Linked DNA regions of Thiorhodovibrio frisius. The protein of the gene in region 1 interacts with the protein of each later gene in a pairwise test. Links are inferred from orthologs where the notes say so. Each region holds a gene or a part of one and is shown in the gene's direction. Other genes may lie near its edges.

Evidence for each region.
Region 2: the proteins of mrdA (region 1) and Thiofri_RS06260 interact in binary tests that used the Escherichia coli proteins (3 or more experiments, as listed by UniProt). The link is inferred for Thiorhodovibrio frisius from one-to-one orthologs.

What each region holds. Positions count from the first base shown.
Region 1 is NZ_CP121471.1:316,982-323,843, reverse strand. Bases 2,667-5,643 are described here. They hold mrdA (penicillin-binding protein 2), read left to right. Parts: upstream 2,667-3,192; coding sequence 3,193-5,094; downstream 5,095-5,643. Other genes in these bases: rodA (rod shape-determining protein RodA), read left to right, coding at 5,107-5,643; mreD (rod shape-determining protein MreD), read left to right, coding at 2,701-3,183; mreC (rod shape-determining protein MreC), read left to right, coding at 2,667-2,697. In the rest of the region: Asp-tRNA(Asn)/Glu-tRNA(Gln) amidotransferase subunit GatC, read right to left, coding at 1-157; Thiofri_RS01765 (rod shape-determining protein), read left to right, coding at 663-1,709; more of mreC, read left to right, coding at 1,801-2,666; more of rodA, read left to right, coding at 5,644-6,213; Thiofri_RS01740 (septal ring lytic transglycosylase RlpA family protein), read left to right, coding at 6,269-6,862. UniProt on the Escherichia coli protein: Catalyzes cross-linking of the peptidoglycan cell wall. Responsible for the determination of the rod shape of the cell. Is probably required for lateral peptidoglycan synthesis and maintenance of the correct diameter during lateral and centripetal growth.
Region 2 is NZ_CP121471.1:1,325,243-1,332,323, forward strand. The notes cover bases 2,135-5,330. They hold Thiofri_RS06260 (penicillin-binding protein 1A), read left to right. Parts: upstream 2,135-2,529; coding sequence 2,530-5,130; downstream 5,131-5,330. Other genes in these bases: Thiofri_RS06255 (urease subunit alpha), read left to right, coding at 2,135-2,431; Thiofri_RS06265 (hypothetical protein), read right to left, coding at 5,207-5,330. Also shown: ureB (urease subunit beta), read left to right, coding at 344-736; more of Thiofri_RS06255, read left to right, coding at 785-2,134; more of Thiofri_RS06265, read right to left, coding at 5,331-6,517; flagellar assembly protein FliW, read right to left, coding at 6,820-7,081. UniProt on the Escherichia coli protein: Cell wall formation. Synthesis of cross-linked peptidoglycan from the lipid intermediates.

The sequences.
Region 1 (6,862 bases):
GGTGTGCGAGTGGCTCGATCGCGCTGGTGTCGCAGGCGTTCATGTCCGCGACCATGGCGAAGATGTCGGTCAACTCGCTGGCATATTGATCGAGTTCGCTGGCATCGGCGGCGAGTTTGGCAAGATTGGCGATTTGCGCGACGTCGGATGATTGCATGGTTCCTGGACCCGGATCAGGTGCGATCCTGAAAAGCAGGATGCGCGGCGGAGTCGAAACAGCGCGCGGCAAGGCGCGTTTGGGATTAAGCTTGGCAAAAGTCCTGCCTGCGGCAGCGAGTGGCAAGCTACCACAAGAAGGCTCGCCTTGGAATTGGCCCGAAAAAGCGCCTGGCGATTTTGCTCGGGATTTTGCGCATTTGCTGCTGTGCGCAGTCGGATTGCCCGGCATGTTGGCGCGGAAATCGCTGAACTTGCCAAGCTGTTACCACTGGGTGTCTTGCCGAGGAGGCCCGAGATTGCTAGATTAGGCACCTAATCTGGCGTGCGGCAGTCCGCGCGGAACCGTCAAACAACCGCTTCATATTCCGGGGTGGCCGGGACTATGAGCGTTACCGTCAAACAACCGCTTCATATTCCGGGGTGGCCGGGACTATGAGCGTTACCGTCAAACAACCGCTTCATATTCGGGGTCGCCGGGACTATGAGCGTTAGGAAGAAAATCGATGCTTTTTAGACGCATTCGGGGCATGTTCTCCAATGATCTGTCGATCGACCTGGGCACCGCGAATACGCTCATTTATGTGCGTGGCAAAGGTGTGGTGCTCAATGAACCTTCGGTGGTTGCTATTCGACAGGACCATGACGGGGGACGAAAAACCGTGGCCGCCGTCGGCGAAGAAGCCAAGGCCATGCTCGGGCGCACGCCGCAAAATATCACCGCTATCCGCCCGATGAAAGATGGGGTGATTGCCGACTTCACCGTCACCGAGAAGATGCTCCAGTACTTTATCCACAAGGTACATGAGAGCCGGATCATTCGTCCGAGTCCGCGAGTTTTGGTGTGTGTTCCCTGCGGTTCGACCCAGGTTGAGCGGCGCGCTATCAAAGAGTCTGCTGCGGGTGCCGGGGCACGCGAAGTTTTTCTGGTTGAAGAACCCATGGCGGCGGCTATTGGTGCCGGCCTGCCAGTCGGGGAAGCACGCGGTTCCATGGTGCTCGACATTGGTGGCGGCACCTCGGAGGTCGGCATCATCTCACTCAATGGTATTGTTTATTCTCAGTCGGCGCGTATCGGTGGCGACACCTTCGATGAATCCATCATTAACTACGTGCGACGTAATTACGGGACGTTTATTGGTGAGGCGACCGCCGAGCGGATCAAGCACACCATTGGCTCGGCCTTCCCCGGCAGCGAAGTGCGCGAGGTCGAAGTCAAAGGCCGCAATCTGGCCGAGGGCATGCCCCGCAGTTTTACGCTGAACAGCAACGAGATTCTCGAGGCCCTGCAGGAGCCGCTTTCGGGTATTGTCAGCGCAGTTAAAATTGCGTTGGAGCAAACTCCACCCGAACTTGGCTCCGATGTTGCCGAGCGGGGCATCGTGGTCACCGGCGGTGGCGCGCTGCTGCGCGATTTCGACCGGCTGCTCGCCGAGGAAACCGGCCTGCCCGTGATTATCGCCGATGATCCACTGACCTGTGTGGCACGCGGGGGTGGCATGGCGCTCGATATGATCGACCAAAGGGGTGTTGACTTTTTCGTGGGCGAGTAGGTCGGTGGCGCATTGATCGGAATTCACACCCGCGCTAACCCTCTGATTTCGGTCGATTGATCCAGATCGGGCAATCTTCTGCAAACTTGGCATGAAGCCTCTGTTCAACCATGGACCCTCTGCTGCCGTGCGCATGGTGATTGCGCTGGCGCTGGCGTTCGCCCTCATTATTGCCGATCTGCATTATCGCCAGCTCGATGTCCTGCGCTCCAGCTTGGCCGTCACCGTCTATCCGCTGCATTTTCTTGCTGCCTTGCCAGCGCGCATCGCGCGCGATGTGGAAAACCAGGTGGTAAGCAACATGGAGTTGCGAGCCGAGAACGACCGCCTGCATCGGGAGAACCTGTCCCTGCGCGCGCGGTTGCAGCGGTTCGCGTCCCTTGAATCGGAGAACGAACGGCTGCGTAATCTGCTCGGCTCGGCGTTCAAGGTGGGCGAACGGGTGCTGATTGCCGAACTGCTGGAGGTGGACCTGGACCCTTACCGCCAGCAGGTATTGGTCGACAAAGGCGCGCTGTCCGGGGTCTTTGTTGGCCAGCCGGTACTGGATGCCAATGCGGTCATGGGGCAGGTGGTGCGCACCAACCCTCTGACTTCCACGGTGCTGCTGATTACCGATGCCCGCCACTCGCTGCCGGTTAAAATCAACCGCAACGGGCTGAGGTCGATTGCTATCGGGTCTGGACTGGTGGATCAGCTCAACCTGCTGCACGTGCCCAAAAAGGCCGACGTGCGGGTGGGCGATCTGCTGGTAACATCCGGACTTGGTGGCACCTACCCCCCTGGGTATCCTGTCGCGCGGGTGACCGAGGTGCGCATCGAGCCCGGCAAGCGGTTTGCCACCGTGAGCGCGGAACCCACGGCGCGACTTGATCGTAGCCATGAGGTTCTGCTGGTCTGGTCATTGCCGAAACTGATGGAAAGCGGGGCTATGACCAAAACAGATGGCGAGCATGCTGCCGCGATCAACTCGAATCTGGAGCCCTGAGCCATGCTGGCTGGCCGAACCCCGTGGGTGATTGTGCTGACCCTTGGCGCGGCCGGGTTTCTGAGCATTGTGCACATGCCCGACTGGGCCGTTGATTATCGCCCGCAGTGGACGGCGATGACGGTGATATTCTGGATCACCACCTTGCCTGATCGGGTCGGTGTCTTCTGGGCCTTTTTTGCCGGCCTGATGATGGACGTTGTGACCGGGTCTCTCTTGGGCCAGCACGCACTGAGCTTCTCGGTTATGGGGTATCTCACCGTTGAACTCGAGCAGCGCATCGCGCTTTTTCGCGCCTGGCAACAGGCAGTGTCGATCTGGCTGATTCTGACCGTGGAGCGCCTGCTATCGCTCTGGGTGCTGAGTGCCACCAACCAGCCAACACCCTCTCTGTCCTACTGGACCACCACCTTTGTCAGCATGCTGCTGTGGCCCTGGTTTGCCGCCGCGCTGCGAGGTCTTGTTCGGCGTCTGGATCTGGCTTAGCCTGAGCGCATGGTCGATTCATCGTTCAATAAGCCACGCAGTGGTGCGCGCATTTTCACCGGCCGCATCATTCTGGCCGGCGTACTGGTGGTAGTCTGCCTTGCCACCGTCGTGGCGCGGCTGGTGTATTTGCAGGTTTACAACAACGACCATTTCCGCACGCTGTCCGAGGATAATCGCGTTCGAGTGGAACCTTTGCCGCCGATGCGCGGGCTGATCTACGACCGAAATGGGGTGCTGCTTGCCGATAATGTCCCGTCCTACTCGCTGCAGATCATTCCTGGCCGAGTCGATAACCTTGCGGATACCATCGCCGAACTGAGTGAGATCATCCCGATCAGCGATCTGGATCGCCAACGCTTCGAACGTTTGCGCCGTCAGCACCGCCGTTTCGACGGGGTGCCGATCCGACTGGACCTGAACGATGTCGAGCGTGCGCGGTTCGCTGTGCAGGGGCATCGCTTTCCGGGTGTGCAGATACACGCGGAGTTGCTGCGCCATTATCCCTTCTCGTTCGATACTGCGCATGTGCTTGGCTATGTTGGGCGCATCAACGAAGAAGAGATGCAGCGAATCGACACCTCGGCCTACGCTGGCTCCAGCCATATCGGTAAGGTTGGTCTTGAGAAAGCCTATGAGGACAGCCTGCACGGAAGCGTTGGTTACCAGCAGGTTGAGGTGAATGCGCGCGGTCGGGTGCTGCGCACATTGGAGGAACAACTGCCAACATCTGGGGATGACTTGGTGCTGTTTCTCGATATCGACCTGCAGCGCGATGCCATGGCGACCATGGCTGGAAAGCGGGGCGCGGTGGTGGCCATTGATCCCAACACCGGCGGTGTGCTGGCGATGGCCAGCACACCTGGCTTCGACGCTAATCTGTTTGTCGATGGAATCAGCGTCGAGGACTATGCCGCGCTGCGCGACTCTATCGACAAGCCCCTTTACAACCGGGCGGTGCGCGGTCAGTATCCGCCAGCTTCGACCATCAAGCCCTTCATCGGGCTTGGCGGGTTGGCAGCGGGTTCCATCAGTTTTAGCGATGGCAAATACTGCGGTGGCTCTTTTCAGCTCCCGGGGCACGGTCATCGCTATCGCTGCTGGCGTCGCGGCGGTCATGGCACCCTGACGGTGAAGGATGCCGTGGTGCAGTCCTGCGATGTGTATTTCTACCGTCTCGCGCACGACATGGGCATCGAACGGCTCGATCGCTTCCTTGCCGATTTCGGCTTCGGCTCCAAGACCGGCATCGACTTTGCCGACGAACTCGGCGGCTTGCTGCCGACGCCCGAATGGAAGGAGCGCGTGCGTGGTCGGCCCTGGTATCCCGGCGAGACGCTGATCGTTGGTATCGGCCAAGGGGCCTTTCTGGTTACACCGCTGCAACTCGCCGCCGCGACCGCAGCCATGGCCAATCATGGCACTTACTTCCAGCCGCGCATGGTGCGGGCGGTGCGTGAACCGGGCTCTGGCATTCTGCAGCCAACCGCGCCGGTCAGCCATCGCATCGCGGTCGATAGCGAGGCCAAGTGGGAGGGGATGGTCGATGCCATGGCACAGGTCGTGGAAGGGGCGCGTGGCACGGCCCGGCGCATCCGCAGCCCGAACTTCCGTATCGCCGGTAAGACCGGGACCGCACAGGTCTTCACCATCGGGCAGAACGAGCGCTACAACGAGGCGCAAGTCGCTGAGCGCATGCGCGATCATGCGCTTTTTATTGCATTCGCGCCGGTTGAGGCGCCGCAGATCGCGGTGGCTGTGATCGTGGAGAACGGTCGCCACGGCAGCTCGACCGCTGCGCCCATTGCGCGTCAGATCATCGACAGCTACCTGTTGAAAAAGCGGGTCAGGCCGGCCGAGCCGGCGACTGGCACGCCTGACCAGTCGGTAGATCAGATCGACGAGGATTAAGCAACGGTGGCAATGTTTTCAGACATTCTGGCTGGAGGCGATGATCGCGGCCTGTTTGCGCGTTTGCACATCGACCTACCGTTGCTGCTCGGACTGCTGGTTCTCTGTGGCTGTGGGCTGGCGATTTTGTTTAGCGCCACCGAGCAGTCCAGCGGTCAGGTCGAGCGCCAGCTGCTCCGGCTTGGCCTGGCCTTGGGGGTGATGATGGGGATGGCGCAGATTCATCCCGATTATCTGCGCCGATTGTCGCTGCCGCTCTTTGTTTTTGGCGTGGCCATGCTGGTTGCGGTGGCTGTGACCGGGGAGATTGGCAAGGGTGCGCAGCGCTGGCTTGATCTCGGCCTGTTTCGCTTTCAGCCATCTGAGTTGCTCAAGCTGGCGGTCCCCATGATGCTGGCCTGGTTTCTCTCGGGCGCGGCCTTGCCGCCCAGTCTGGGGCGCATCCTGGTGGCTGTGATCATCACCGCCGTGCCGGTGCTGCTGATTGCCCGGCAGCCGGATTTGGGCACCGCTTTAATGGTAACCAGCGCCGCAGTCATGGTGCTTTTCATGGCTGGGCTGAGTTGGCGTCTGATCGGGCTGCTTGGCGCGTTGGCAGCTGGTGCGGCGCCGATATTGTGGTTTTTAATGCACGATTACCAACGCCAGCGCGTGCTGACGTTTCTCGACCCGCAATCTGACCCGCTCGGCTCCGGTTATCACATCATTCAGTCGCAAATTGCAATTGGCTCGGGCGGAATCCATGGCAAAGGCTGGTTCCACGGCACCCAGTCGCATCTGGAGTTTCTGCCGGAGCGCTCGACGGATTTTATTTTCGCGGTGCTTGGCGAGGAGTTTGGGCTGATCGGCATTCTCGCGTTGCTACTGGTCTATCTGTTTATTATTTTTCGCGGGCTTTATATCGCAGCACGCGCGCCGAACAGCTACTCGCGGCTGCTCGGCGGGGCCATCAGCATGGTGTTTTTTACCTATCTGTTTGTCAACACAGGCATGGTGGTCGGGCTGTTGCCGGTGGTGGGAGTGCCTCTGCCGCTGGTCAGTTATGGGGGAACCTCCCTGGTGACCATCATGGCGGGTTTTGGCATCCTGATGTCGATTCACACATCAAAATATTCCTAGTCCAGATAAGATGTTTGTGGCTATAATGAAAGCAGTTTGTTAGGAAGGAGCTACGATGAACGCGCGTCTTTTCCCTTGCTGGCTGACATCTGGCGCCCTGGTTTTTCTGCTTGTTTTCCTGCTCGCCGGCTGTGGTGGCGGCACCGCAACTCGCTCGGATGAGGATCAGACCTTTGGTCCACCAGACGCGGTTCCTAAGGTCGAGCCCAAATCCAAACACGGAAACATGTCGTCCTATGTTGTGATGGGGCGTCGCTATGAAACCAAAGATAGCAGCAAGGGCTATGTTGAGCGCGGACAGGCCTCCTGGTACGGCAATAAGTTCCACGGTCGGCGCACCTCCAGTGGGGAGGTGTACGATATGCATCAAATGACGGCGGCTCACAAGACGCTGCCGCTGCCGAGTTATGTGCAGGTGACCAACCTGGAAAACGGTCGCGTGGCCGTGGTGCGTGTCAATGATCGCGGTCCCTTCCATGGCGGGCGCATCATTGACCTGTCCTACGCGGCGGCGAGAAAGCTCGGTGTCGTGGCTGCCGGCACGGCCAAAGTGGAGGTGCGCTCAATTGATCCGCGCGATCACGGCGGCCTAGTGAAAGCCCCGCCACCGGCCCGGCTCGAGCATCAGCAGCGGGCTGCTGGTCCGTTT
Region 2 (7,081 bases), 1.0 Mb from region 1 along the record:
GGGCAAAGCCCGGAGGAGGTGATTAGCGCGAGCCGCAATTTGCTCAGCCGGGACGATGTCATGGAAGGTATTGCCGAGATGCTCACAGAGGTGAAGGTCGAAGTCACTTTTCCCGATGGCGTGCGGCTGATTTGTGTGCCGAGTCCTATCGCTTCGAATCCCAGTACTTCAGATTCCGGCACTTCAGATTCCGGCACTTCAGATTCCGGCGCCCTAGATCCTGGCACAGGTCAGCCGGGTTGAGCCGACTTTGGCTCGAACCCCTGCATGGGCTCTGGCTTCAATCCATTCCGGCCGAGCCCGAGACTGACCCAACCGCGTTGCAAGCAACAGAGGCAAGCGCATGATGTCCGACCGCATGATTTCCGACAGCATCGTTCCGGGCGAAATTCTGTTCGCTCCCGATGACATCGAGCTTAATTCCGGCCAGTCTGTGCTGACCATTGAGGTGGCTAACAACGGTGATTGCGCGGTCGAGCTTGGTTCGCACTACCATATCGCCGAGGCTAACCCGGCGCTGGAGTTCAATCGCGAGGCCACGCGTGGCTATCGACTTGCCATTCCATCCGGGACGACCTTGCGTCTGGAGCCCGGGCAGCGCCGTATGCTGGATCTACTGCCCTATGGCGGAAGCCGCGAAGTCCTGGGTTTTCGCGGCGAGTTGATGGGGCCGATCGATCCGCCACCGCCGGAGCCTGATGTGGACCCGGCACAAGCGAGCGCTGAGAGTGCCTGACCGAACCCGGAGCCGACAACCCGGAGCCGATACCGAGGAGACCGCAAGATGAGCAAGATCAGCCGAGCCGAATATGCCGCGCTTTACGGTCCGACCATCGGGGATCGTGTGCGCCTGGGCGACACCAATCTGGTCGCTCAGATCGAGGAGGATCTGACCCATTACGGCGATGAAGTGCGTTTCGGGCGCGGCGGGTCCATTCGCGATGGCATGGGCCAGTGCCAGCGTCAGGCGGACTTGGTCATGGACACCGTCATCACCAATGCCTTGGTGATCGACTTCTGGGGCGTGATCAAGGCCGATATTGGCCTGAAGGACGGGCGTATCGCGGCCATTGGCAAGGCCGGTAATCCCAATATCCAAACTGGTGCCGATGTCATTATCGGCCCGGGAACTGACATCATCGCCGGCGAAGGGCACATCCTGACCGCAGGTGGCGTGGATGCCATGACCCATTTCATCAGCCCGGCGCAGGCAGAGGTCGCGCTCATGGCTGGCGTGACCACCCTGATTGGCGGCGGTACCGGTCCGAGTGCCGGGAGTCTGGCGGCGCCTAGCACTCCAGGACCCTGGAACATTCGCCGCATGCTGCAAGCCGCCGAGGGTCTGCCTGTCAATATCGGCATCCTGGCCAAAGGCAGCGGCAGTTTGCCCAATCCGCTCGAAGAACAGGTGCGCTCCGGTGCCATGGGGCTGATGCTGCATCCCGCCTGGGGTTGCGCACCCGCCGCGATTGCCCGGGCGGTCGAGATCGTCGATAAGATGGACGTGCAACTGCTGTTGCAGCCAGATACCTTAAACGAGGCCGGAACTGTCGCGGAACTGCTCGCCGTCGTCGGTGAGCGCTGCGTCAGCACTCTGCATGGCCAGCGTGATTATCAGGGACGCGATTATCACGGGGCGGAGGAGGCGCTACAGGCCCTGGGGCTGACCCATGCGCTGCCGCTCTCCGTGCTTTCTCCGCCGGTCTCAGGGATGGGGCAGGCGACCCGCGTCGGGGCGTTGGAGATGCTGCATGACCTTGGCGCCATCAGCGTGGTGGCCTCTGGTGGCCAAGGCGGTGGGCGAATTGGAGACCTGATCCGCCGCACCTGGCAGATGGCGCATTCCATGAAAGTGCGTCGCGGTCATCTGGCACCGCCGCCTTTTGCCGCCGACATCGACCGCGAGGACAATGACAATTACCGCATCAAACGCTACATCGCCAAGTATGGCATCAATCCGGCCATCAACCATGGCATCGCCCATGAGGTCGGCTCGGTCGAGGTAGGCAAGCTGGCCGATCTGGTGCTGTGGCGCCCGGCGTTCTTTGGTGTGCGCCCGAGTCTGGTGCTCAAGGGCGGTCTGATTGCTGCGGCCCCCCTGGGAGATGCGGGAGCCTCGGTGCCCGATGCGCAGCCGCTGCAATATGCGCCCATGTTTGGCGTGACTGGTGCTGCCGCGCCCATGACCTGCATGACCTTCGTCTCTCAATGGGCGTTCCAGGCTGGTGAGCCGCAGCGACTGGATTTGGCCCGGCGCATCGGCGTGGCGCGCGATGTGCGTCAGCTGCGTAAAATCGATATGATTCACAATTTTTGGCAGCCGGCCATCGAGGTCGACGCGCGCGGTACGCAGGTCCATGCCGACGGCATGCTGATGGCCTGCGAACTCCTGCCGGACGTCCCACTGGGTCAGCGATATGCGCTTTTTTGATGCAGTTCGGTGCGGGTAAAACATGGCAGGTCTAGACGGGACATGGGCTGGGAACTTTTCGGCTGGGCGGCACCTTTCCTCTTCGGGTCGGGTGCTGCGTGACTAAGAAAGATCAAGCCTCCTCTGCTGGCGCGGGCTCTGCTGGCAAGGGCTCGGGCGACGCCCCGAAGCGCCGTGCGGCCCCGCGCTGGGCAGGTGCTGCGGGCAATGCACCGCCCCCGCCCAAAGCAACGTCCAAATCGAAATCCAAATCGAAATCCAAAGCGAAGCCCAAGTCAGGCCCCCATCCCCTGGTTGCGGTGTTCGAGTGGTTTGGGCGCATGCTGGCTGGAGTGCTGGCTATTCCGCTTGATCTTGCCGTGTTTGGTCTCTTCGGTGCTGCGCTGGTGGTCTATGTCACTCTGCCGGAGTTGCCCGACATCGAGGGTCTGACCGATGTGGCCTTCGAGGAACCCTTGCGGGTGTATTCGGCCGAGGGCTCGCTGATGGCGGAGTTTGGCATCCAGCGCCGCCGCGCAGTTGCCTTCAGCGAGTTGCCGTCAAATCTGATCAATGCCTTTATCGCCACCGAGGATTCGCGTTTTTTTGCCCACGTTGGCGTGGATGCTGTTGGGCTGCTGCGCGCGGCGGTGCACGTGGCACGTACCGGAACCATGACCCAGGGCGGCAGTACCATCACCATGCAGGTGGCGCGCAACTTCTACCTGTCGCGCGACAAGACCATTCGCCGCAAGCTCGCCGAGTTGCTGCTGGCGATGCAAATCGAACAAGCGCTCACCAAAGAAGAAATCCTTGAGCTGTATCTGAATAAAATCTTCTTCGGCCACCGCGCCTATGGCGTCTCGGCGGCGGCCGAATTCTACTACCGCAAGCCGCTCGCGGAACTCACACTGGCGCAGATGGCCATGTTGGCCGGCCTCCCCAAGGCGCCCTCGTCCAATAATCCGCTGAGCAATCCTGAGCGGGCGCTTGAGCGGCGCAACTACATTCTCAGGCGCATGCGCGAACTGGGCTTGGTCAGTGAGCCGCGCTATCGCGAGGCACTGGCCGAACCCCTGACCGCCACCTACTACCGCCCGGAGATCGAGTTCGAGGCCAACTACATTGCCGAGATGGTGCGCCAGGAAGTAGTCGAGCGCTTCGGTGAGAAACAGGCTTACTCGCTGGGTCTTCAGGTCTATACCACGGTCGATGAGCGCTTGCAGCGGGCCGCCGATACCGCACTGCGCGATGGGCTTATGGCGTACAACCTGCGTCATGGCTATCACGGCCCCGAGGCAACCATCGCTGGCGCTGCCACCCTGCCCTGGAGCCAGCTCGATCTGGCCCTGGCGGAGCGTCCACCAGTGCCAGGCCTGCCGGTCGGTGTGGTCACCCATGTCGGCCCCCAGGAGGCGGAGGTCTATCTGGGTGAGGGAAAGGTGCATCAGTTGACTCGGGAGCAAGTCGCCTGGGCGCGACGCTACAAGACCGAGAACTGGCGTGGACCGGCGCCGCGGCGGGTGAGCGACGCGGTGGCGGTGGGCGATGTGATCCGCCTGCGGTTGACTGAAAAGGGCGAATGGCGCCTGGCCCAGGTCCCTTTAGTCGGTGGCGCGCTGGTCGCCATGGCACCACAGGATGGCGCGGTGCGCGCCCTCTCCGGTGGCTATGCCTTTAAGTGGAGCAAGTTCAATCGTGCGGTCGATACCAAGCGTCAGCCAGGCTCAAGCTTCAAGCCCTTTGTCTATGCCTCTGCATTCGATCACGGGTATACGCCTGCAAGTATTGTGCGCGATCAGCCATTTGAGATGCCGGGCGCGCGCGGGATGTGGCGACCGCAGAATTCCGACGGAAAATTCCTCGGTCCTATGCGTATCCGCAAAGCACTGACCAACTCGCGCAACCTGGCGATCATCGATCTGGTCAATCGCATGGGAGTGGATGTGCCACGCAATTACATCCAGCGCTTTGGATTTTCGCTCGAGTCCATGCCGGACAACATTGTCATGGCGTTGGGGGCGGGTGCAGTATCGCCGCTCGAAATGGCAACCGGGTTTAGCGTGTTTGCCAATGGCGGCTATAAAGTGGAGCCCTATCTGATTTCGCGGATCGAAGACGTGCAAGGGAACCTGCTTTTTGAGGCGAATGCTGCGCGCGCCTGCTTAGAGTGCTGGTTGGAGCCGCCAGCGGACGGCAGCGCGCGTACGCTTCCCGATGGTGCCTCGGATGCGCCTCTTGCGCCGCAGGTGGTTGATCCGCGCATTGCCTATAATATCGATTCCATTCTCAGAGATGTGGTGACCTCGGGTACCGCGACCCGCGCGCGGGTTCTCGGGCGAGCGGATATTGGCGGCAAGACCGGCACCACCAATGACTCCCGCGACTCTTGGTTTTCTGGTTTTCAGCCGGAGCTTGCGACCGTGGTCTGGATGGGGATGGACGACAACCGTCCTCTGGGCAGCCGGGAGTGGGGCGGTACCGCAGCCCTTGGCGTGTGGGTCGACTTCATGCGCGTGGCGCTGGCCGATATCCCGGTAGCCACCATCAAGCAGCCCGAGGGCATGGTTGTGGTGAGCTTGCCCGGCGGCGGCAGCGAGACGGTTCGGGTCGAATATCGCGACAAACTTGGCGGACCCGATCCGGTTTCTGGTTCCGCATCAGGGTCTGGTGCAGGGCGAGCCTCAAGCGCGCCGCGGGTCATCGACGAATTGTTCTGACAGGTTAATGGGTGTTTGATGCTGGGCTGATGGTTCTGGCTATTCGTGGAACACCACCAGGCGCTGGCTCTCTCGATCAGCCCTCGCTTGCCCTTAACTGATCGGTCAGCTTCTCGAACTCGCGCTTCATTTCCAGATTCTCGAACGGGCGCAGCGGCGGAACCTGGCGGTTCAGCAGCCCGTCGAGCAGTTGCTGGCTGGATTGCACCAGGGCGACCAGTTCGCCGGAGACGCGCACGGTTTCGTAGGTATTCCAGGCCGTGCGAATGTCCTGCTCCAGCGCCTCGCGCGCGCGCCGGACCTGCCGCGCTTGCTCAGCAAGGTAATCACGATAGCGCCCGGCGGCGCTGATGGTCATCTGCTGGGCTTCAAGATTGGCTTGAAGCACCGGGGCGCGCTCCGGTTGGGTGCGCAGCAATTCGCGCGTCTCCTTGCTGAGTTCCTGGGCGCGCTGGCGGATGCGATCAATCTGGGGGATGTATTCGGTCTCGATGCGCTGCTCCACCTCCAGATGCATCTGCTTCAGCGCCCGCAGCAGCACCACGTACAGCCCGTAGTAGCGTCGTGCGCTGGTCAGATCCTCGCCGCTTTCGCGCACCAGACGTTCCAGCTCTACCGTAATGATCTTGACATTGTCAAACACAATGCCGAGGTCGATCATGGTGTCCCCGACCACGGTCGCGAGTAGGAACTCAACCTGCTCGTCGGTCAGCTCGAGGCCAATCTCACGCAAGCGCTCGGCGAAGTCGTGCTGAATCTGCCGCAGTCGCGCCTGGCTGTCCTCGATGGCCTGCTGTTCGGCGTTGATTAGCTGGTCGTAGTCCTCGCGCGTGCGCTTGACCATGGATTGCGTCGGCGCGGCAACCCGATCACGGCGGTATTCGGCGATTTTCTCGCGGGATTTTTCAATCTCGTCGCGGATGCTGGCGATTTCGGCGCGTTCGTTCTGCAAGGGCGATAGCGACAGGGCCGCTACTGCCTGATCAAGCAGAGCATTGATGTCTTTTTCGACATCGCGTTGATCGCGCGCGAACCAGGCCTGTTCCGGCAGGTCGCGCTGAGCCTCTTGCAGAGTCAGGGTGTCTTCGATCGGGGGCAGAACTTCCGACCAAAGGTCGGCGAAGTGCTCGCGCTGGTGTGGCGCCGGGCTGTCGGTGCCCTGTTGCCAGAGATCGGATGATTTTTGCCACCATTGGGTGGCAGTGTCGCGCGAGCGCTGCCAGAGGTCGCCAGCGCCATCGACCGATTTGCGCCACATCTCGGCGCCCTCGACGCGCGATTGCTCAAGCAATTGGCTGGTCTGTTCGCTTAAGCTGGTGGTCGCGTCCTGCGCGCCGGCGTCTTCGGGGGCGGCCAGGCTGACCGAGGTCGCGCTCAGCGTGAGCACGGCGGCGCCCAGCCAGGAGCGGCATCTGTTGGTATACCAATCGCAAACGGATTTCCGGTTTTGGGTCGGGTGACGGCCACGGGGGGCTCGGCGGCAGGACGCCGCCGGGAAGCCTACAGGGAAGTGTTCAGGGCGTCCCCCGTGGTTTTCACCCGACCCAAAACGAGCCGAAATCTCAAAGGGTTTCGGTATAGACATCGCTTGGCGGGAATTCCTTGGGGAGGCGGATTCTTTGGGATGATGAGGCATGTGGGGAATTGGCACCTCCCTGTGCCGGCACAATGCGGTTGCGGCCGCAGCTGCTAGTTGGAGGCGTTCGCGCCGACGATGTTGACTTCAACTCGCGAGCGGGTCAGTACCTTCTGCAGCGCGACGCGGGTGTCGGTATTGATCAGAATGGGCCCGGCGATGTTGGCATGCACGCGCGGTTCGCCCGGCTTGCCTTCTTCGTTTTTGGCCAGGATCAATAGCACCAGGATCTGGTTAGGATCGGAGGATTGCAGCAGTGCCTGCTCCTCGTCGGTCAGGTCAATGACATAGTTTAGCCCGTAAAGAGTAGGGTCC